Regions from separate parts of the Streptomyces sp. NPDC102283 genome, predicted to be linked through region 1. Evidence: riboswitches for the same ligand, from Rfam matches in the RefSeq annotation. Region 1 holds a riboswitch; the other holds the start of a gene.

Region 1 (11,216 bases):
CTTGGCGAACGCGATGGCCGGCGGCGACGACGAGATCGGCACGCCCGGGACGTACTCCGCGATCACGTCGTTGGCCTTCTTGTAGGCCTCGGTGCGGGCCGCCGGGTCGGTGACCTTGGAGGCGGCGTTGACGGCGTCGAAGACCTTCTGGTCCTTGAAGCCCCACTGCTTGTCCGGTCCGGCGAACCAGGTGCCGATGAAGTTGTAGCCGTCGTTGAAGTCACCGGTCCAGCCGAGCATGTGCAGGGCGCAGGAGCCCGCCTCGGTGGCGTCCAGGTAGTCCGGGGCCCACTTCATGGCCTTCGGCTTGACGGTGATGCCGGCCTTCTCCAGGTCGGCCTTCATCAGCTCGAACATGTCCTGCGGGGCGGGCATGTACGGGCGGGTGACCTCGGTCGGGTAGCAGAAGTCGATGCTCAGCTTCTCCGCACCGGCCTGCTTGAGGAGGTCCTTCGCCTTGGCGGTGTCGAACGGGTACGTCTTCACCTTGTCCGAGTAGCCGGCGACCGTGTCGGGCATGAACTGGGTCGCGACCTTGCCGCCCTCGGGCAGCTGGGTGTTGACCAGGTTCTCGCGGTCGATGGCGTGCGTGATCGCCTGACGGACCTCGGGCTTCTTCAGCGCCGGGTTCGCCGACTGGCTCATCCCGATGTAGAAGATGTTGAAGACGTCACGGGTCGGGACCTCGTAACCCTCCTTCTCCAGCGTCGTCACATCGGCCGGCGCGACCAGGTCGTAGCCGTCGATGTCACCCGCCTGGAGCGCCTGGCGGCGGGTCTCCTCGGTGGAGATGGTGCGGAAGACCAGGTTCTTCACCTTGGCCTTGTCGCCCCAGTAGCCGTCGAAGCGCGTGAGGGAGACTTCCTTGTTCCCCTTGTTCCACTTCGTGATCTTGTACGGGCCGGTGCCGGCGACCGTGCCGGCCTCCTGGCTGTACTTGGGGTACGTGATCGCGTCGCCCTTGGCGCTCGCGTCCTGCTTCTCGTACTCCTTGATGGCCTTCGGCGAGTGGATCGCCAGCGCCTGGAGGGAGAACCCGCCCGGCAGGTTCGCCGAGGGCTCGTTCACCTCGATGACGGCCGTGTTGTCGTCCTTGGCCGTGCAGGACTTGTAGTTGGGCTTGGGCGCCTCGGCGTCCTCGTTCTTCGCGAACCCGCCCATGATGGTCTGCCAGTAGTAGGAGACCGCGCTGGACTGGTACGTGCCCTTCCAGTTGAACCAGTGGTCGTAGTTCGCGCAGACCGCTGCGGCGTTGAACGCCTCGCCGTCGTGGAACTTCACGCCCTGGCGCAGGTTGAACGTCCAGACCTTGCCGGCCGGGTCGCTCGACCACTTCTCCGCGAGGCCGCCGACGAGCTTGCTACCACCGGGCTCGTGCTCCAGGAGCGCCTCGAAGGCCTGACGGGTGACGCGGAACGTCTCGCCGTCACTCGCGAGGGCGGGGTCGAGGGAACCGGGGTCACCGGCTCCGGCGAAGACGAAGGTGTCCTTGTCGCCCCCCTTGGAGTTGCCCTCGTCCCGCTCGCTGGAACAGCCCGTGGCGATCAGGCCGACAGCGACCGCTGTCGTGATCGCCCGGACAGCCCGGGACTTGAATATGCGCATGGGTCCACCCCTGGTTCGCCATGTGGTGAGCTTTGATGGCCGCACACTACAGACGGTGCCTGCCGCAAGAGAACAGTCCGGATAGCGGTGAGACCTAGTCGAGACCCGGACAGTTAACAAACCGTCCAGTTCCGGGACATCCTCACGGGGGAAGTTAACAAGCCGGACATCGACGAGTGTTCGACGCAGGGTGACCACGAGCGGCGAGCCGCGCCCGACCGCGCCGCCCCGACTCCCAGGGGCGGTCCGCGTGCGCCGGCTTGCCCGGCATGCTTCCCCTCACCAGTTCGCAGGCGCAGGTGTACGACCGGGAGTTCCGCCGGCGCGGAGTACGCGAACAGGGCTGGGGCCGGGGGCTGGTGGCCGTGGCCGCCCTCATCCGGCTCTGGCCGGCCTACCAGCTCTTCTTCTCGTTCAGCGTCGAATACGGCGCGAAGTCCCGTCCCATCGCGTGCGATTCCCGCGCCTTCCCCGGGGACGCCTCCTTTGATGCGTCGCACACCGAGACCGAGCGCGAGCGCTGCGACGCCGCACGCGACTGGGGGCCGATGCTCGCCGCCCTCCTGCTCTCGCTCCCGCCGGCCGCGGTCGGCACCGCGCTGTACGCCTCCGGCACGTCCGCGCTGCGCACCGCCGGTCACGCCGCGGAGGTCACGCGCCTGAACGCCGTCAACAGCCCTGAGCGGGCCGACCGGGGCCGCCCGGGGGCCCTTTCCGGGATCGGCCGGCCCCTTGAGGGTCAGCGGGGAAGGGGCGGGTAGCCGTAGCCGGGGGCGGCGGCCGGGGGCGGGCCCGCGGGGGCGTGCGCCTCGCGGTCGTAGAACGGACGGGCGTTCGCGCGCAGCCACATGCCGACCGGGTCGTACTCGTCGGACAGGGCGACGGTGGAGACGGGCAGCCCCTCGGGGACCGCGCCGACCGACTGCCGCATCATCTCGCGCACCGATTCGACGGAGGCGCGGCCGGTGTCGTAGAGGTCGAGGCCGATCGCGAGATACGGGACCCCGACCGCGGGGTGCACCCAGGCGCGGCGCAGGGAGCGGATCGCGGGGGTGCGGTGGGCGTTCTGGGTGAGCAGGGCGTAGAACTGCGGGAGTTCGATGGTGGGGTCGGAGAGCCGGAGCGGTCCGGCGGGCAGCCGGTCCAGGCCGGTGGCGATGCGCCGCAGGTCGAGCCAGGGGATGCCGACGCCGCCCCCGGGAGCGTGCGGATTGAGCCAGATACCCCAGCGGTCGGGGAACAGGGAGCGGGCGATGTCGCGTCCGGTGACCAGCTCGTGGGCGCGGTTCCAGCCGCTGGCGGACAGCTCCTGGGCGGAGGTGACGCAGGGGGCGTAGCCCAGGCCGTCGATCTCCATGTTGCCGTACTGGGCGTCCGGTGAGCCGGCCGTGCCGTGCCAGAGCAGCATCCAGATCCGGCCCTCGGCGACCGCGGCGAGCAGCGCCTCGTAGGCGTCGTAACGCCCGGGGGTCACCTGGCGCAGCATGTGCTCGACCTTCCCGGCCGCCGCAGTGCCTGACGCACTCACCCTGGGTTCCGCCCCTCGTCGATCCGTCGCGTGTCGATCCGTCGCGTTCGCGCAGACGCTCCCGGGCACACGGGAGCGACCACGCCATCAAACCAGCTTATGCGCCACTTCTGACACCGACTTGACGCCACGGTCCGACGGCACCGTGACCCGGCAGCCTTCCGCGGTCGTCAGTGGGCGTCCGGCCGGCGGTCAGTGGCCCTCGCGGCGGTCAGTGCCCCTCGCGGCGGTAGAACGGGCGCACCTTCTCCCGCACCCAGTCGCCGACGAGGTCGTCCGCCACGTCCAGCAGGACCAGATTGACCGGCCAGGGCACCTGGACCCGGCCGAGCGCGCGGCCGATGGCGTCCATCGGCGCGCTCTGTCCCGCGCCGTCCCAGGTGGCGAACTCGACGCCGACGAAGAGGACCGGGTCGCCGCCCTCGATGCTGGCCAGCGCCCGGCGGGCGGTGCTCACCACTCCGGTGGCCTCGAACTCCTCGGACACGGCGGCGAGGAAGTCGACCGGGTCGTGCTGCCAGTCCGGCTCGAACAGCCGGACCCGGCCGCCGGTGGCGGGCCCGTCCAGGGCGGTGCGGCCGGCCCGGCACAGCTCGGCGACGGCGGGCGGCGGAAGCGGTATGCCGACCGCGCCGCCCGGGTTCACGGCGATGCCGACCTGCGGGGGCAGGCCCCGGGCGAAGTCGCGGGCGGGCGCGACGGTGAAGGACATATGGCTGCCGACGCAGCTGAGGAACTGGGCCTCGGAGCTGAAGACGGGGACGAAGGCCGCGCCGTCGATCTCCATCATCGGCAGGTCGAGGTCCGCGCTCGCGGGGGTGCCACCGTTCGGCAGCGGCACCCAGACGGAGCTGCGGCCGAGCACCTCGACGAGGCGACCGCCCGCGTCGGGGACGCCGAGGGAGGCCGTCAGCACCTCTTCGAGCTCGTTGGCGGGCCACCCCTGCTGGGGGTGCGCCGGTGCGGGTGCCGGAATGTCCACTGCCTCTGCGCCCTCTCTCCACCGCTTCGGCCGCGCCGCGGCGGCCCTCTGCTCCGGCCAGCACCTTAACCGTCAGCGGGCGGTGGAGGCCTCGGCGGCCGTGAAGGAGATCCGGTCGAGCGCTCCCGCGGCCTCGCGGTCCAGCAGCACCGCGGAGGTGCAGCCGGCGGGCAGCAGCCCCTGCTCGGTGTCGCGGAGCAGCCGGGCGACCGCGTGCCGGTGGCGGGCGAAGGCGTAGCCGGAGACCCCGCGCCCACGCTCGCGCTGCCCCTGCCGCGCCACCTGGGGCGTCACGTCGAGCAGGATCAGATGGAGGGTGCGGCCCCGGCCCACGGCGTGCCGGGCGAGCCAGCGGCGTACCCACGTCTGGGTGCCGCAGTCGTGCACGACGACGGATTCACCGGAGCGCAGGGCGTTCCAGAGGCCGAGGTAGTGCGCGGCGCGGACCAGGGGGCGGTAGAGGGCGTAGGGCAGTAAACGGGGCAGGGCGGCGGCCCAGCTGTCGCGGGTGTTCTGGGAGTCGATGGCGCGGCCCCGCGCGGCCCGCCGGATGAGGGTCGACTTCCCGCTGCCGGGGAGTCCGGAGACCACGACGACGTCACCGGCGGTGAGATCGAGGCTGTACGGGGCACAGCTGTTACGCCCGCGCAGGTCACGTACCACCGGCGCGCCCTCCGTCAGCAGCTCCCGCACGGGAGCGCCGGGCTGTGCGGGCATCGCGCCGTCGGCGACCCCCGCGGTCGGTGCCGACCGCTGCAACGTCATCGCCCATCCCCCTGCCGTCGTGTCCCCCACGCCTGCCCCTGAAGTGTAAAGAAAAGGCAATGCGGCACAACCGTCCCAGGGCCTGTTGTAGCCGTATTCACCTGCGTGGGGACCGGACCCCCCACTCTCCCCCAATGCATGCGATGATGACCCCGCCAACTGCATACCGGCCGTTCGAATCCGCGCGGGAGAGTTCCGGCCACAGTGTGAGCCGGGCGCCGAAGGAGCAAGATCCTCCCTTGAATCTCTCAGGCCCCGTACCGCGTGGATGAGGCAGATCTGAAAAGCGAGCCGTTCCGCGGCTCCACCCAAGGTGCAAGCCGAGCCCCCTGATCCGGGGCGCCCTCCAGGGGCATACCCCGTCAGGGGCTATCGGCGAACCTCTCAGGTTCCGATGACAGATGGGGAGGATTCGTCCTGACGTCGTCATGCCCTGGAGCCGTATCCATGAGCACTGCCCCCCGTCTCACCGCCCTCGACGCCCTGCACCGCTCGCTCGGCGCCACCATGACCGACTTCGCGGGCTGGGACATGCCCCTGCGGTACGCCAGTGAGCGCGACGAGCACAACGCCGTACGCACCCGGGCCGGTCTCTTCGACCTGTCGCACATGGGCGAGATCACCGTCACCGGGCCCGAGGCCGCCGCCTTCCTGAGCTACGCGCTGGTGGGCAACATCGCCACCGTCGGCAACGGCCGGGCCCGCTACACGATGATCGTCCAGGAGGACGGCGGGATCGTGGACGACCTGATCGTCTACCGGCTCGGCGAGAGCGGGGCCACCGAATACATGGTGGTCGCCAACGCGGGCAACGCGCAGGTCGTGCTGGACGCGCTGACCGCCCGGGTCGGGGGCTTCGACGCCGAGGTGCGCGACGACCGGGACGCGTACGCGCTGCTCGCGGTCCAGGGCCCGGAGTCGCCCGCCATCATGAAGGCCGTCACCGACGCCGACCTGGACGGGCTGAAGTACTACGCGGGCCTGCCGGGCACGGTCGCCGGGGTCCCGGCGCTCATCGCCCGTACCGGCTACACCGGCGAGGACGGCTTTGAACTCTTCGTCGCGCCGGAGCACGCCGAGCAGCTGTGGCGGGCGCTGACCGAGGCCGGATCGCCGCACGGCCTGATCCCCTGCGGGCTCTCCTGCCGGGACACGCTGCGTCTGGAGGCGGGCATGCCGCTGTACGGGCACGAGCTGACGACCGCGCTCACCCCGTTCGACGCGGGCCTGGGCCGGGTCGTGAAGTTCGAGAAGGAGGGCGACTTCGTCGGGCGTGAGGCCCTGACCGCCGCCGCCGAGCGCGCCGAGTTGGCCCCGCCGCGCAAGCTGGTGGGCCTGATCGCCGAGGGCCGCCGGGTCCCGCGCGCGGGCTTCCCCGTCGTCGCCGACGGGAAGGTGATCGGCGAGGTCACCTCCGGCGCCCCGTCCCCGACGCTGGGCAGGCCGATCGCCATGGCCTACGTGGACGCGGCCTTCGCCGTGCCGGGCGCCGAGGGCGTGGGCGTGGACATCCGCGGCACGCACGAACCGTACGAGGTCGTCGCACTGCCGTTCTACAAGCGCCAGAAGTGACATCCCGGAAGGACCGGCGGCGACCGGACCTTTTCGACAGCGCGCAGACGTCATCGAAGTGACGCGCGCACAGACGTCACAGAAGTGACGTTCCTCCGTCTCACACCGTAAGACCACCGTTCATCAGCACTCCCCCGCGTACAGGAGAATTCAGGTCATGAGCAACCCCCAGCAGCTGCGGTACAGCAAGGAGCACGAGTGGCTGTCGGCCCTCGAGGACGGCGTGGCCACCATCGGCATCACGGAGTACGCGGCCAACGCGCTCGGTGACGTCGTCTACGCCCAGCTCCCGGAGGTCGGCGACACGGTGACCGCGGGCGAGACCTGCGGCGAACTGGAGTCGACCAAGTCCGTCAGCGATCTGTACTCGCCGGTGACCGGTGAGGTGACGGCGGCCAACCAGGACGTCGTGGACGACCCCTCGCTGGTGAACTCCGCTCCCTTCGAGGGCGGCTGGCTGTTCAAGGTGCGCGTCGCGGAGGAGCCGGCCGACCTGCTCTCCGCCGACGAGTACACCGCGTTCTCCGGCAACTGAGACCTTAAGGGACCCCCTGATGTCGCTTCTGAACTCCTCCCTCCACGAGCTGGACCCGGACGTCGCCGCCGCCGTCGACGCCGAGCTCCACCGTCAGCAGTCCACCCTCGAAATGATCGCCTCGGAGAACTTCGCTCCGGTCGCCGTCATGGAGGCGCAGGGCTCCGTCCTCACCAACAAGTACGCCGAGGGCTACCCGGGCCGCCGCTACTACGGCGGCTGTGAGCACGTCGACGTCGTCGAGCAGATCGCGATCGACCGGATCAAGGCCCTGTTCGGCGCCGAGGCCGCGAACGTGCAGCCGCACTCCGGCGCCCAGGCGAACGCCGCCGCGATGTTCGCGCTGCTGAAGCCGGGCGACACGATCATGGGCCTGAACCTGGCCCACGGCGGTCACCTGACCCACGGCATGAAGATCAACTTCTCCGGCAAGCTCTACAACGTGGTCCCGTACCACGTCGACGAGAGCGGCGTCGTGGACATGGAGGAGGTCGAGCGCCTCGCCAAGGAGTCCCAGCCGAAGCTGATCGTGGCCGGCTGGTCCGCCTACCCGCGCCAGCTGGACTTCGCCGCCTTCCGCCGCATCGCGGACGAGGTCGGCGCGTACCTGATGGTCGACATGGCGCACTTCGCGGGCCTGGTCGCGGCCGGCCTGCACCCGAACCCGGTGCCGCACGCCCATGTCGTCACCACCACCACGCACAAGACCCTCGGCGGTCCGCGCGGCGGCGTGATCCTCTCCACCCAGGAGCTCGCCAAGAAGATCAACTCCGCGGTCTTCCCGGGTCAGCAGGGCGGCCCGCTGGAGCACGTGATCGCGGCCAAGGCGGTCTCGTTCAAGATCGCGGCGGGCGAGGAGTTCAAGGAGCGCCAGCAGCGCACCCTGGACGGCGCGCGGATCCTGGCCGAGCGCCTGGTCCAGCAGGACGTCACCGAGGTGGGCGTATCCGTCCTCTCCGGCGGCACCGACGTGCACCTGGTCCTGGTCGACCTGCGCAACTCGGAGCTGGACGGCCAGCAGGCCGAGGACCGGCTCCACGAGCTGGGCATCACGGTCAACCGGAACGCCATCCCGAACGACCCGCGCCCCCCGATGGTCACCTCGGGCCTGCGGATCGGCACCCCGGCGCTGGCCACCCGCGGCTTCGGCACCGAGGACTTCACGGAGGTCGCGGAGATCATCGCCGCCGCCCTCAAGCCGTCCTACGACGCGGACGACCTCAAGGCCCGCGTGGTCGCGCTGGCCGAGAAGTTCCCGCTGTACCCCGGCCTGAAGTAACACCTGGCCTGCGGTTCCGCACGTTCGGACGGGGCACCGCGCACACTGAAAGAGTGAGCGCGGTGCCCCGACCCGTGTCCCCCGCGCCACCTTTTGCCCTGCTCGACCCGTTTGACCTGCTTGACCCGCGGGCCCCACCCCGGCCCGTTCCGCACCACCTGGCCCGTTCCCGCACCACCCAGGCAGACAACGGCGTCTTCCAACCTCAAGGAGTTCTCCCGTGGCCATCTCGGTCTTCGACCTCTTCTCGGTCGGCATCGGCCCGTCCAGCTCCCACACGGTGGGCCCGATGCGGGCCGCCCGGATGTTCGCGCGCCGCCTCAAGAACGAGGGCCTGCTCGCGCACACCGCCTCGATACGGGCCGAGCTGTACGGCTCCCTCGGCGCGACCGGCCACGGGCACGGCACGCCCAAGGCGGTCCTGCTCGGACTGGAGGGCGAGTCGCCCCAGACCGTGGACGTGGAGTCCGCCGACGGCCGGGTCGAGGAGATCCGCGGCAGCGGCAGGATCAACCTGCTGGGCATGCACGAGATCCCGTTCGACTTCGACGAGGACCTGGTCCTGCACCGCCGCAAGGCGCTCCCGTACCACGCCAACGGCATGACGATCCTCGCGTACGACACCGAGGGCGCGCCGGTCCTGGAGAAGACGTACTACTCGGTCGGCGGCGGCTTCGTCGTCGACGAGGACGCGGTGGCCGGGGAGAACCCGATCGTCCCGGACGACACGGTCCTCAAACACCCCTTCCGTACCGGCGACGAGCTGCTGCGCCTCTCCCGGGAGACCGGTCTCTCGATCTCCTCGATGATGCTGGAGAACGAACTGGCCTGGCGCACCGAGGCGGAGATCCGCTCCGGGCTGCTGGACATCTGGCGCGTCATGCAGGCCTGCGTCTCGCGCGGCATGTCCCGCGAGGGCATCCTCCCCGGCGGCCTCAAGGTCCGCCGCCGCGCCGCGAACTCGGCCCGCCAGCTGCGCGCCGAGGGCGACCCGCAGGCCCACGCGATGGAGTGGATCACTCTGTACGCCATGGCGGTCAACGAGGAGAACGCGGCGGGCGGCCGCGTGGTCACCGCCCCCACCAACGGCGCCGCGGGCATCATCCCCGCCGTTCTGCACTACTACATGAACTTCGCGGCCGGCGGCTGCACCGAGACGGAGAAGGAGGACAGCGTGGTGCGCTTCCTCCTGGCGGCCGGTGCGATCGGCATGCTGTTCAAGGAGAACGCCTCGATCTCCGGCGCCGAGGTCGGCTGCCAGGGCGAGGTCGGCTCCGCCTGCTCGATGGCGGCCGGAGCCCTGGCCGAGGTCCTCGGCGGCTCCCCCGAGCAGGTGGAGAACGCCGCCGAGATCGGCATGGAGCACAACCTGGGCCTGACCTGCGACCCGGTCGGCGGCCTCGTCCAGATCCCCTGCATCGAGCGCAACGGCATGGCGGCGGTGAAGGCGGTCACCGCGGCGCGGATGGCACTGCGGGGCGACGGCAGCCACAAGGTCTCCCTCGACAAGGTCATCAAGACCATGAAGGAGACCGGGGCCGACATGAGCGTGAAGTACAAGGAGACGGCGCGGGGCGGGCTCGCGGTGAACATCATCGAGTGTTAGGCAGACGGCCCTGACCAGCGCGTTCGCATCTTTCAGCGTTGTCAGGGCCTTCGCTGCCCACTCGACGGAAAGCCCCTGGCAAGGGCGTCTGTACACCGGAGCGCGTCTTCGCGCGGCTGTCAGTGAACATCTGCTCGCGCTGGTGGAGCGGCGATACCAACTTCGTGCGCCGTCCGACGTGGCGGTCGGGGTCTCGCAACCGCCGCACGCGCTCCAGGCACTGGTCGAGACCGCGGGTGGACGTGGATCGCGGAACACCGGCTCCCAGGCCCGTCGCCGGCTGCTTCCGCACGAGCCGGCACGAACGACCGGGACCGGAACCACTGGATCCCGCCAGTCACCGCAGTGCCGCCGACCGCATACGCGGCATCTACTGGACACTGGATCGCTGAGCTCGGCGGCGATGAACGCCCAGCGCAACGGAGGCCGACACGCCGCCGGCGGCGACGCCGAACCCGACAGCAACGCCAACCACGAAGGTGAGGCCCGTAGCAATCGCGCCCCAGCTGTAGTCCGACCTCGTGCTCGCCAAGCTGGGCAGCGTCACTGCGGCCAAGGTCGCAAAGAAGCCCAGATATCCGATGAGTCCGGCGACGAGTGCGGCGTAGGCAGCCGCAGCCACGGGACGCGGCTGCCGGCCCACGGTAAGGGCGACACGCGTCGCGCAGACGGCCTGTGCCAGCACGACGACACCCCATACGACATGCAACGAGCCGAACGGCATGAGCAGTACAGCTGTCAAAGCTGCCCCCACGCCGTACCACAGCCCCTTACGGCGCCCCCAAGTCACCTTCCATGGTCCCTGGCTCGGGCTCGGACCGTTGGCCGCCGACGGTTTGTGTATGCGCGGGCGCCCAGCACCGGCCCTCTGGGCCCGGCGGCGCCGAATTCCCAGCGCGACCGCGGCTGACACGCTGCCGAGGATGACGCCGAGGGTGACGCCGAGGGCAACGCTGTACCGGGCCCCGACCGCCAGGCAGCTCAGGTTGCCCACGACACCGGCGGCGAAGGCCGCGACTATGGCGGCGGCCACGGGGAGCGGGTGACCTCGGCGATCCGTAGTGCGGGCCACACCTACCGCGCAGCCGACCTGCACCAGCATGACGACGGCGATGACCATGCCCGCCCTGGCGCCGTACACGGTGAGGCAGACAGCCGGCACGGCGGCCACCAGCCCGCACCACAGTCCCTTGCGGAGAGCCTGTCCGAGATTCGCCGAACCCGACCCGGCGAGCAGCAGCACAGCCCCCGCGAGCAGCATCGGGAGAGCCAGAGCAGGGAAGAGCGCGAACAGCACAGGCAGTGCGACAAGGGTTGCGAAGCCGCTGAGTGCTCCAGCTTCAC
Region 2 (11,216 bases), on a different contig from region 1:
TACGGACGTTGTGAAGATGTCCGGGTCGGCAGGTGTGTTCAATCAGGGTTCGTCCTGCCCCACGGGCGGGTCTATGTCGGTCAAGGGGAATCGCCCGTGAAGTTGTTTGCGAAGTTGTTCGGGAAGAGTGCACGCGAGGACAGCAACAGTGCTGCCCGCCACCGCGCGCCGCGCCACGGTCAGGGCGAGGAGCAGGAGGCGGAGCGTCCGCTCTTCCGTGACGAGGTGTCCGGCGCCCCGGGTGGTGACGGCGTGTCGTCTGTTGACCCTGCCGGTGCCGGACGCATAGGTTTCGGCGCACCATCAGCCTCGAGTGCGGGTGGAGGGTTCACCCCGGAGGGCTCGTCGATGCCGGTCTGCACGAGGTGCGGTCACCGCAACACGGAGGCCAGCAGGTTCTGTTCCAACTGCGGCGCGCCGCTGCGGGGCGGAATTCCCGAGCGTGCCTCGGAGACGACGTCCACCATCTCCATCTCCGGCCTCGAGGCGTACGAGGCGGAGGCGACGGGCCAGACCGCTCTGCCCTCGCTCTCCCCGGAGGCCCAGGCGGCGGTCGACGCGCTGCCCGGCGGATCGGCGTTGCTGGTCGTGAGGAGGGGCCCGAACTCCGGGAGCCGCTTCCTGCTCGACAGCGACCTGACCACGGCCGGCCGTCACCCGCAGAGCGACATCTTTCTCGATGACGTGACCGTGTCGCGGCGTCATGTGGAGTTCCGCAGGAGCCCGGACGGTAGCTTCACCGTGGGTGATGTCGGCAGCCTCAACGGCACCTACGTCAACCGTGAGCGCATCGATTCGGTCCAGCTGTCCAACGGCGACGAAGTCCAGATCGGAAAGTACCGCCTGGTCTTCTATGCGAGCCCGCGGGGCGTGTGACCAGCCCCCGGACTCCGTCCGGGGGGACCCCGAGGAAGGCCCATGCTGCGAACACCGACAGGCGGTGCCGGACACGGCACCGCCACCGCGGAATCCCGCCCGATGAGCATCGGTACGGTGCTCATCCAGCTGCGGGACGAGTTTCCCGAAGTCACCATCTCCAAGATCCGGTTCCTGGAGGCCGAGGGGCTCGTCGAGCCGCAGCGCACTCCTTCCGGATACCGCAAGTTCGCTCCGCATGATGTGGAGCGCCTGGCCCAGGTGCTCCGCATGCAGCGGGACCACTACCTGCCGCTGAAGGTCATCCGGGAGCACCTGGACGCCCTGGCCCGGGGGGAGCAGCCCACTCTGCCCTCGCCCGGTGAGCGGCGGGACCTGGCCGACGGGGTGTGGGAGACCGGCCCCGGGACGGCGACCGCCGCCAGGATCGGGCGGGCCGAGCTGCTCGCGGCGGCCGAGGTCGGCGAGGACCGGCTGGCCGAGTGGGAGTCCTACGGACTCATCGTCCCCGCACCCGAGGGCGGCTACGACGCCGAGATGGTGACGGTCGCCAAGCTGGTGGCGGACCTGGGGCGTTTCGGCCTGGAACCACGTCATCTTCGGGCCATGCGGGCCTCCGCAGACCGGGAGGCGGGGCTGGTGGAGCAGTTGGTCGCGCCCTTGCGCCGACACCGTAATCCGCAGACCAGAGCCCATGCGGAGGCCACCGCCAACGAGCTCGCCGAGCTGTCCGTACGGCTGCACGCGGCACTCGTGCAGAGCGCTCTGCGCAGCCGTCTGCACTGACCTCGGCGGAGCCCGACTACCCAAACATGGCGAGCACGTCCTAGGGTTGCTGTGTGAACGAGCTCGACGTTGTCGGTGTCCGGGTGGAAATGCCCTCCAACCAACCGATCGTTCTCCTGCGTGAAGTGGGAGGCGACCGGTACCTCCCCATTTGGATCGGTCCGGGGGAGGCGACCGCGATTGCCTTCGCCCAGCAGGGCATGGCTCCCGCCAGGCCGCTGACCCATGACCTGTTCAAGGATGTGCTCGAGGCCGTGGGCCAGGAGCTCACCGAGGTCCGCATCACGGACCTCCGCGAAGGGGTCTTCTACGCGGAGCTCGTCTTCGCCAGCGGAGTCGAGGTGAGCGCCCGGCCCTCCGACGCCATAGCGCTCGCCCTGCGGACCGGCACGCCGATCTACGGCAGTGACGGCGTGCTGGACGATGCGGGCATCGCGATCCCCGACGAGCAGGAGGACGAGGTGGAGAAGTTCCGCGAATTCCTCGACCAGATCTCTCCGGAGGACTTCGGTACGAACAGTCAGTGACCGTCCCGCAGGGGTGCCGTCAGCGCATCCGACAAGCCTTTCCCGGAAACGAGACACGGGAAACCACCCTCAGGGTGATTATCACTCGGCGTGCCGAGTGTGGCGATCGTTGACGCACCCCGAGTGACTGCCTACCTTCGAGTGGGCAGGTCAAGGACGGAGGTCGGCGTGAGAAGCAGCGGCGACGGTACGGCGGCGGGTGGGCCGTATCCGCAGCACGGCAGTGGAGCCGACCACGCCATCAGGCAGCCGGTTCCACCGGCGGCGGTGGCAGCGGGCGGCGTGGCATCGGTGAGTGATGCCGACGACATCGGTTATCGCGGACCGACGGCGTGCGCGGCGGCGGGGATCACCTACCGCCAGTTGGACTACTGGGCCCGTACGGGACTGGTCGAGCCCAGTGTGCGCCCGGCCTACGGGTCGGGGACCCAGCGTCTCTACAGTTTCCGGGACGTGGTTCTCCTCAAGATCGTCAAGCGGTTCCTGGACACCGGGGTCGCCCTGCAGAACATCCGCACCACGGTCCAGCATCTGCGGGCCCGCGGTTTCCAGGATCTTGAGCGCATGACGCTGATGAGCGACGGGGCCACGGTCTACGAGTGCTCCTCGCCCGACGAGGTCGTCAGCCTGCTCCAGGGCGGGCAGGGAATCTTCGGGATCGCCGTGGGCGTCGTCTGGCGGGACGTGGAGGCGGCGCTCTCGCAGCTGCACGGCGAGCGGGTCGACACCGGCGAGACGCTCGTCGGTCACAACCCCGCCGACGAGCTGGCGCGGCGCCGGAACCGCGCGGTCTGATCGCCCCCGAGGGACGTCACGGCGGGCGGCACGCACACGACGACGGGACGGTCCGGCACCTCACGGGGCGCCGGACCGTCCCGTTGTCAGTGCCGTAGGGCAGCATCGACGGTGTGAGACCCGCGCCCACCATCCTTCACCTGGACATGGACGCCTTCTACGCGTCGGCGGAGCAGGCGGCCAAGCCGAGCCTGCGCGGCAAGGCGGTCGTGGTGGGCGGCCTCGGACCCCGCGGCGTGGTCGCCACGGCCTCGTACGAGGCCCGGCGCCTGGGCGTGCACTCGGCGATGCCCACCGCGCAGGCCCGGCGGCTCGCACCGAACGCCGCCTACCTGGTGCCGCGCTTCGCGCTGTACCGAACGGTGAGCGACCAGGTGATGGAGCTCCTGGGGCGGCTGTCGCCCCTGGTGGAGCCGCTCAGCCTGGACGAGGCCTTCGTGGACCTGGAGGCCGGCGGGACGGCCGACGACGCGGCGTCGGCCCGTGCGACGGGTGAGGGGCTGCGGACGGCGATCCGCGCGGTGACCGGCCTCAGCGGATCCGTCGGGCTGGCCGGTTCCAAGATGCTCGCCAAGATCGCGTCCGAGGAGGCCAAGCCCGACGGGCTGCTGCTCATCGAGCCGGGCACCGAGCGTGAGCTGCTGGCTCCCATGTCCGTGCGCACCCTGCCGGGGGTCGGACCGGCCACCGGCGACCACCTCAGACGCGCCGGGATGACCACCGTCCACGACCTGGCCGAGGCGGGCGAGGCGGAGCTCGTACGGCTGGTCGGCAAGGCCCACGGCCACGGGCTCTACCGGATGGCGCTGGGGCTCGACGACCGGCCGGTGGTCGCCGAGCGGGACGCCAAGTCCGTATCGGTGGAGGACACCTTCGACGTGGACCTGCACGACCGGGTGCGGGTGCGGGCCGAGGTGGAGCGGCTGGCGGTCCGGTGCGTGGAGCGGCTGCGCGCCGCCGACCGGTCGGGGCGCACGGTGGTCCTGAAGGTGCGCCGCTACGACTTCTCCACGCTGACCCGTTCCGAGACGCTCAGAGGCCCCACGGACGACCCCACAGTGGTCCGTGAGGCAGCTGGGCGGCTGCTGGAGTCCGTCGACACCACAGGGGGCGTACGGCTGCTGGGAGTCGGCGTGACGGGGCTGGCCGACTACACCCAGGAGGACCTGTTCGCCCAGGCCGCCGACGCCCGGGAGCTCGCTCAGCGGACCCAGGAGGAGCACCGGGCGCCGGTGGAGGGCGACGGGGAGGAGGTGGCGGCCGAGCCCGAGCCCGACGGCGCGGAGCTGCTCGCCGCGCGGCGCTGGCCCGCCGGGCACGACGTGCGCCACGAGGAGCACGGGCACGGCTGGGTGCAGGGGAGCGGAGTGGGCCGGGTCACCGTCCGGTTCGAGGAACCGTGGAGCGCACCCGGCCGGGTGCTGACGTTCCGCGTCGACGATCCGCAGCTGCGGCCCGCCGACCCGCTGCCGCTCGTCCGTGACGCGGCCGACTACTCCTCCTGGCCCGCCAGCCTGCCGAAGTCCCGGTCGGGCGCCGACGCCTCCGGGGGCGGGGAGTCCAGCCCGTAATGGCGATAGAGCTGCAGTTCCTGCTCGGGCGAGAGGTGCCTGCCGACGCCGAAGTCCGGCGCACCTTTGATCAACGCGCGGTCGAAGGGAACGCGCAGCGCGTCCTCGACGAATTCGCTGGGCTCCAGGGGGACGAAGGCGTCCCTGCTGAACAGGCCGGTGCGGACGGCCGCCCACTCGGGCACGCCCGTCGCGTCGTCGAGATAGACCTCATCCACCGTTCCGATCTTGGCGCCCTTGCGATCGAATGCCTTGCGGCCGATCAGGCGGCGCGGATCGATATCGGTCTGCACGGTGCCTCCCACTGGTCGCAACTGCTCAGGGTGGACGCTGTCGCTCCACCAGCACCACACAAGTGCAGATCCGTGGCGTCGGCCACTCGAGGAATCCGGCACGGTGGCCGCTGGTAGGCTGACAGTGGCTGCTGACCCCGTGCGGGAGAGTCCTCCGGTGCAGAATCCGGAGGCGCCGAAGGAGCAACTCCTCCCCGGAATCTCTCAGGCCCCCGTACCGCACGGACGAGGTCACTCTGGAAAGCAGGGCGATTCCGTGCGGGCGCAGGCCCAGGCGGACTCGACCCTCACCGACGGTGAAAGTCGGCACGCCTCAGGGCGGGCCGGTGAAGCTCTCAGGTTGAGATGACAGAGGGGGAGGCCGTTCGGGCACCCGCGCCGTGGTGCCCCTCGCAGGTCGTGACAGACCAGGAGGCCTCCACCATGACCCCCCGTCGCACTCCGCTCTCCCAGCTGGAGCAGGGCATTCCGTTCGAGCAGCGCCACATAGGGCCCGACGCCGGAGCCCAGGCGAAGATGCTCGCCCAGGTCGGCTACGGCTCCCTCGACGAGCTCACCGCCGCCGCGGTGCCCGACGTGATCAAGAGCGCGGAGGCCCTGAACCTTCCCTCGGCGCGCACCGAGGCGGAGGTCCTGGCCGAGCTGCGGTCGCTGGCCGACCGCAACGAGGTGCTGGCCCCGATGATCGGCCTCGGCTACTACGGCACCTTCACGCCGCCCGTCATCCTGCGCAACGTCATGGAGAACCCCGCCTGGTACACGGCCTACACGCCGTACCAGCCGGAGATCTCCCAGGGCCGGCTGGAGGCCCTCCTCAACTTCCAGACGATGGTCGCCGAGCTGACCGGGCTGCCCACCTCCGGCGCCTCGCTGCTCGACGAGGGCACCGCGGCCGCCGAGGCGATGGCCCTCGCCCGGCGCGTCGGCAAGGTCAAGAAGGGCGTCTTCCTGGTCGACGCCGACACCCTGCCGCAGACCGTCGCGGTGATCGAGACCCGCGCCGAGCCCACCGGCGTCGAGGTCGTCGTCGCCGACCTGAGCGACGGCATCCCCGCCGAGATCGCCGAGCGCGGCGTCTTCGGCGTGCTGCTCCAGTACCCGGGCGCCTCCGGAGCCGTGCGTGCCATCGAGCCCGTGATCGAGCAGGCCCACGAGCTCGGCGCGATCGTCACCGTCGCCGCCGACCTGCTGGCCCTCACGCTGCTCACCTCGCCGGGCGCGCTCGGCGCGGACATCGCGGTCGGCACGACCCAGCGCTTCGGCGTCCCGATGGGCTTCGGCGGCCCGCACGCAGGCTTCATGGCGGTCCGCGACAAGTTCGCCCGCTCCCTGCCCGGCCGCCTCGTCGGCGTCTCCGTCGACGCCGACGGCAACAAGGCCTACCGCCTGGCCCTCCAGACCCGCGAGCAGCACATCCGCCGCGAGAAGGCCACCAGCAACATCTGTACCGCGCAGGTCCTGCTCGCCGTCATGGCCGGGATGTACGCGGTCTACCACGGCCCCGACGGGCTGCGGACGATCGCCCGGCGCACCCACCGCTTCGCCGCGATCCTGGCCGACGGCCTGCGGAGCGCCGGCGTCGACGTCGTGCACGGCGCGTTCTTCGACACCCTGACCGTGCGCGTGCCCGGCAAGGCCGCCGGCATCGTCGCGGACGCCCGGGAGCGCGGGGTCAACCTCCGCCTCGTCGACGCCGACCAGATCTCCATCGCCTGCGACGAGACCACCACCCGCGCGCAGCTCTCCGCCGTCTGGGCCGCCTTCGGCGCCGAGGGCGACATCGAGGCGCTGGACGCGACGGTCGCCGACACGCTGCCCGAGGGGCTGCTGCGCTCCGACGACATCCTGACCCACCCGGTCTTCCACCAGCACCGCTCCGAGACCGCGATGCTGCGCTACCTGCGCAAGCTCGCCGACCGTGACTACGCGCTGGACCGCGGCATGATCCCGCTCGGCTCCTGCACCATGAAGCTGAACGCGACCGCCGAGATGGAGTCGATCACCTGGCCCGAGTTCGGCGCCCTGCACCCCTTCGCCCCTGCCGAGCAGGCGCAGGGCTTCCTCACCCTCATCCGTGAGCTGGAGGAGCGCCTCGCCGAGGTCACCGGCTACGACGCGGTGTCCCTCCAGCCCAACGCCGGTTCCCAGGGCGAGTTCGCGGGTCTGCTCGCCGTCCGCGCGTACCACCGGGCCAACGGCGACGACCAGCGCACCGTCTGCCTCATCCCGTCCTCCGCGCACGGCACCAACGCCGCCAGCGCCGTCATGGCGGGCATGAAGGTCGTCGTGGTGAAGACCGCCGACGACGGGGAGGTCGACATCGCGGACCTGCGCGCCAAGATCCAGCTGCACCGCGACGAGCTGGCCGTGCTCATGATCACCTACCCGTCCACGCACGGAGTGTTCGAGGAGCACGTCGCCGACATCTGCGGCGAGGTGCACGACGCGGGCGGCCAGGTCTACGTCGACGGGGCCAACCTCAACGCGCTGGTCGGGCTCGCCAAGCCCGGCAAGTTCGGCGGCGACGTCTCGCACCTGAACCTGCACAAGACCTTCTGCATCCCGCACGGCGGCGGCGGCCCCGGCGTCGGCCCGGTCGGCGTCCGCGCACACCTCGCCCCGTACCTGCCCAACCACCCCCTCCAGCCCGCCGCGGGCCCGGAGACCGGTGTGGGCCCGATCTCGGCCGCCCCGTGGGGCTCGGCGGGCATTCTGCCGATCTCGTGGGCGTACGTCCGTCTGATGGGCGGCGAGGGCCTCAAGCGAGCCACTCAGGTCGCCGTGCTGGCCGCGAACTACATCGCCAAGCGCCTGGAGCCGCACTTCCCGATCCTCTACAACGGCCCGGCCGGTCTGGTCGCGCACGAGTGCATCGTGGACCTGCGCCCGATCTCCAAGGCGACCGGCGTCTCCATCGACGACGTGGCCAAGCGCCTGATCGACTACGGCTTCCACTCGCCGACCATGTCCTTCCCGGTGGCCGGCACGCTGATGATCGAGCCGACGGAGAGCGAGAACCTCGCGGAGCTCGACCGGTTCTGCGACACCATGATCGCGATCCGCGCCGAGATCGAGAAGGTCGCCTCGGGGGAGTGGAGCGAGGACGACAACCCGCTGCGCAACGCCCCGCACACGGCGGCCGCGCTCGGCGGCGACTGGGACCACGGCTACAGCCGCGAGGAGGCCGTCTTCCCGGCCGGAGTGTCCGCCGCGGACAAGTACTGGCCGCCGGTGCGCCGCATCGACGGGGCCTTCGGCGACCGGAACCTGGTCTGCTCCTGCCCCCCGCTGGACGCGTACGACGACTGAGACGGACCGCGGTGGGGCGTGCGCCGTGAGCGGTGCACGCCGGACATGCGTCGGGGCCGGTGCGGAGATCTCTCCGGGCCGGCCCCTGTTCGTGGATCCGTTCTCAGGCGGCCTTCACCACGCCGGCCGCCAGTGGCCGGTGCGGGGCGATGATCTGCCCGTCGGGCAGCAGTTCGCCGGTGTCCTCGAAGAGCAGGACGCCGTTGCACAAGAGGCTCCAACCCTGCTCGGGGTGGTGGGCCGTCAGACGGGCGGCCTCCCGGTCGGGTGAATCGGCGGTGGGGCAGGGTGGCTGGTGCTGGCACATGGATGGGTTCTTTCGCTGCGTCGAGTCGAGTGTCCTGCGGCTGGATGAGGTGTTCATGGCCGCCCCCCGTATCAGTCGGTCCGGTCCCAGTGTTGCCCTACGGGGAGGATTCCGCAGGGATTTCGCTGCAGCACCCGTACTCCTCCCATGACGCATCACCCGCGCGGACGGTTCACCGCAATTGCACTGTCCCTTTGGGTGGTTCGGGGTGGCCGGATGGAGCTAGTCCGAGTGGGCAGCAGACCGCCCCCGCGGTGACCCTTTCCCCCGCCCGGAGTTCGGGCGGGGACAGGATCGCCACGGGGGCGGTCTACCGGGACGGCGCGCCGGTCAGGCGGAGCTGAGGAGCGGGCCGGGGGTCACGCGCAGCGAGATGACGGGCAGTAGATCGGCGACCCGGTGCGGGCGGTGGGCGGCGATGCCCGGCGGGGCCGGCGCCAGGGGCACCAGGACGTCCGTCGGCGCGAGCACCCCGCCGGCGGGGTCGGCCTCGGTGTCGCCGTGCAGCCAGAGGGTGAGCATGTACAACTCCGGGATGGACAGCAGCCGGGCCTGGCAGGCGGTGGCCGACGCCTCCGCCTGCCGGACCGCCAGCTCGGTCGAGGCGAGGTAGGGCCCCTCGAAGAAGTGCGAGAACGTCCAGCCGTCGGGGGTGAGCACGGTGTCCGCCGCGGCGACCGCGCGGCCCTCGCTCCTGATCAGGAAACGCCAGGCCGCGAGGCGTGTCAGAGGTGCTGTCATGGCGGGCGCGATCCGGTCCAGCACATGTACGGGAAGCGGTAGTTCGGGGCTCAGCGGTCCCTGGACGGACCGGAGAGCGGACGTGCGGGCCTCGCGGACGGCGGTGGGAGAACCGAGGGCCGCGAGAACACTGCGCAGGGCGGGCGCGGGAGCCGGGGGAACATGCAGCGGCATAGTGGGTCGCCTCTCACTTCGGAGACACGGTGACGCTTGGGCGGGTGCAGACGGCGCTGTCGGCATGTGGGCCTGAGACGGCCGGTGACGGGCGAGTCGTATCAACTCTCTGCCTCGTTGAGCGGAGTTTATATGACGCGTGTTCACACAGTGTTTCCACTAGCGGCCGGAGATATGTCGCGCAAGACGTCATCCGGCCTTCGAATCGCGGTATTCCTGGTGATTTGATCTGCCGTTGACGGCCCCGACCTGGCACCCTTCCGGTGGAGCGGTCGGCCGAAACTCGTCGGTGTTTCCACCGTGCATACTCCGGTCGAATATGTGGAGATCCGCATGCCACCGGAATGTGCCCCAGGTCTCCTTCAACCAGACTATCGGGTATCGGAGCCCCGTGGGGGCGTTACGGATCACTCCCGCTGGGCATTATCGATCGTGATGCGAGCGGCCTGGGCCGCGGGCCGCCCACTGGAGGAAGGACCCCTCGATGGGGGAGAAGGTCGTGGCGGAAGCCGTTGACCTGTCCGATCGACAGGCGTACCGCACCAAGCTCAACCAGTGCCTGGAGGGGCTGGGCAGACTCCTGGCGGAGCGGAGGTTCGACCGTCCGCGGAATCTGATGGGGCTGGAGATAGAGCTGAATCTCGCGGGTCCCGACGGGATGCCCCGGATGATGAATCAGCAAGTGCTCCAGCGCATCGCGAGCCGGGATTTCCAGACCGAACTGGGGATGTTCAATCTCGAAGTGAATATCGTCCCGCACCGCCTCGGCGGCCGGGTATTCGATCAGCTCGCGGAGGAGTTGCGGACCGGCCTCGCCTATGCACACCGCAAGGCGGGGGAGGTGGACGCGGGGATCGTGATGATCGGAATCCTGCCCACGCTGGGGGAGCACGACGTGGTGTCCGCGAATCTCTCGGACGTGGACCGCTACACCCTGCTCAACGATCAAATGGCGGCCGCCCGGGGGGAGGATTTCCTCCTGGATATCGAAGGCGTCGAGCGATTGGTCTGTACCTCGCCCTCCATCGCCCCGGAATCGGCCTGCACCTCGGTGCAGCTGCACCTCCAGGTGACGCCGGCCCGGTTCGCCGACGTGTGGAACGCCGCCCAGGCGATCACCGGCGTCCAGATCGCACTGGGCGCCAACGCCCCCTTCCTCTTCGGCAAGGAGCTGTGGCGGGAGTCCCGGCCGCCCCTCTTCCAGCAGGCCACCGACGTACGGCCGCCGGAGCTGGCGAACCAGGGCGTGCGCCCCAGGACCTGGTTCGGGGAGCGCTGGATCGGCTCCGCCCACGAACTCTTCGAGGAGAACCTGCGCTACTTCCCGCCCCTGCTGCCGATCTGCGACGACGAGGATCCCCTGAAGGTGCTGGACGAGGGCGGGGTGCCCGAGCTGGCCGAGCTGGTGCTGCACAACGGCACCGTCTACCGCTGGAACCGTCCGGTGTACGGGATCGCCGACGGTGTTCCCCATCTGCGGGTGGAGAACCGCGTGCTGCCCGCCGGGCCGACGGTCACCGATGTGATCGCCAACGCCGCCTTCTACTACGGGCTCGTACGGGCGCTCGCCGAGGAGTCGCGGCCGGTGTGGAGCAGGCTGCCGTTCGAGGTCGCCGAGGAGAATTTCACCGAGGCCTGCCGGCACGGCATCGAGGCCGAGCTGCTCTGGCCGCGGTCGGGCCGCACCGGCGGGCTTGCCAGGATCCCCGCCGTACAGCTGGTGCTGGAGGAACTGCTGCCGCTGGCCGCCGCGGGGCTGGACGCCTGGCACATCGAACCCGCCGACCGGGACCGCTATCTAGGGGTGATCGAGGAGCGCTGCAAACGGCGCGTCAAC

Evidence for each region. Region 1 has a riboswitch for glycine ahead of gcvT (glycine cleavage system aminomethyltransferase GcvT). Riboswitches for the same ligand answer to the same signal wherever they lie in the genome.
Region 2: another riboswitch for glycine. It lies ahead of gcvP (aminomethyl-transferring glycine dehydrogenase); the one in region 1 lies ahead of gcvT (glycine cleavage system aminomethyltransferase GcvT).

Annotation. Positions count from the first base shown of each region.
Region 1 is NZ_JBIWLQ010000010.1:231,867-243,082, reverse strand. It holds gene ACIRJT_RS21515 (ABC transporter substrate-binding protein) at 1-1,605, opposite strand, end outside; gene ACIRJT_RS21510 (hypothetical protein) at 1,875-2,366, shown strand; gene ACIRJT_RS21505 (enhanced serine sensitivity protein SseB C-terminal domain-containing protein) at 2,345-3,091, opposite strand; gene ACIRJT_RS21500 (enhanced serine sensitivity protein SseB) at 3,345-4,115, opposite strand; gene ACIRJT_RS21495 (AAA family ATPase) at 4,188-4,880, opposite strand; glycine riboswitch at 5,056-5,153, shown strand; gene gcvT (glycine cleavage system aminomethyltransferase GcvT) at 5,328-6,452, shown strand; gene gcvH (glycine cleavage system protein GcvH) at 6,610-6,987, shown strand; gene glyA (serine hydroxymethyltransferase) at 7,007-8,266, shown strand; gene ACIRJT_RS21475 (L-serine ammonia-lyase) at 8,487-9,872, shown strand; gene ACIRJT_RS21470 (M48 family metalloprotease) at 10,243-11,216, opposite strand, start outside.
Region 2 is NZ_JBIWLQ010000023.1:123,367-134,582, reverse strand. It holds gene ACIRJT_RS33505 (FHA domain-containing protein) at 97-876, shown strand; gene ACIRJT_RS33500 (MerR family transcriptional regulator) at 919-1,662, shown strand; gene ACIRJT_RS33495 (bifunctional nuclease family protein) at 1,716-2,189, shown strand; gene ACIRJT_RS33490 (MerR family transcriptional regulator) at 2,358-2,984, shown strand; gene ACIRJT_RS33485 (DNA polymerase IV) at 3,098-4,555, shown strand; gene ACIRJT_RS33480 (PRC-barrel domain-containing protein) at 4,477-4,848, opposite strand; glycine riboswitch at 4,981-5,078, shown strand; gene gcvP (aminomethyl-transferring glycine dehydrogenase) at 5,272-8,157, shown strand; gene ACIRJT_RS33470 (DUF5999 family protein) at 8,261-8,464, opposite strand; gene ACIRJT_RS33465 (hypothetical protein) at 8,795-9,379, opposite strand; gene ACIRJT_RS33460 (glutamate--cysteine ligase) at 9,864-11,216, shown strand, end outside.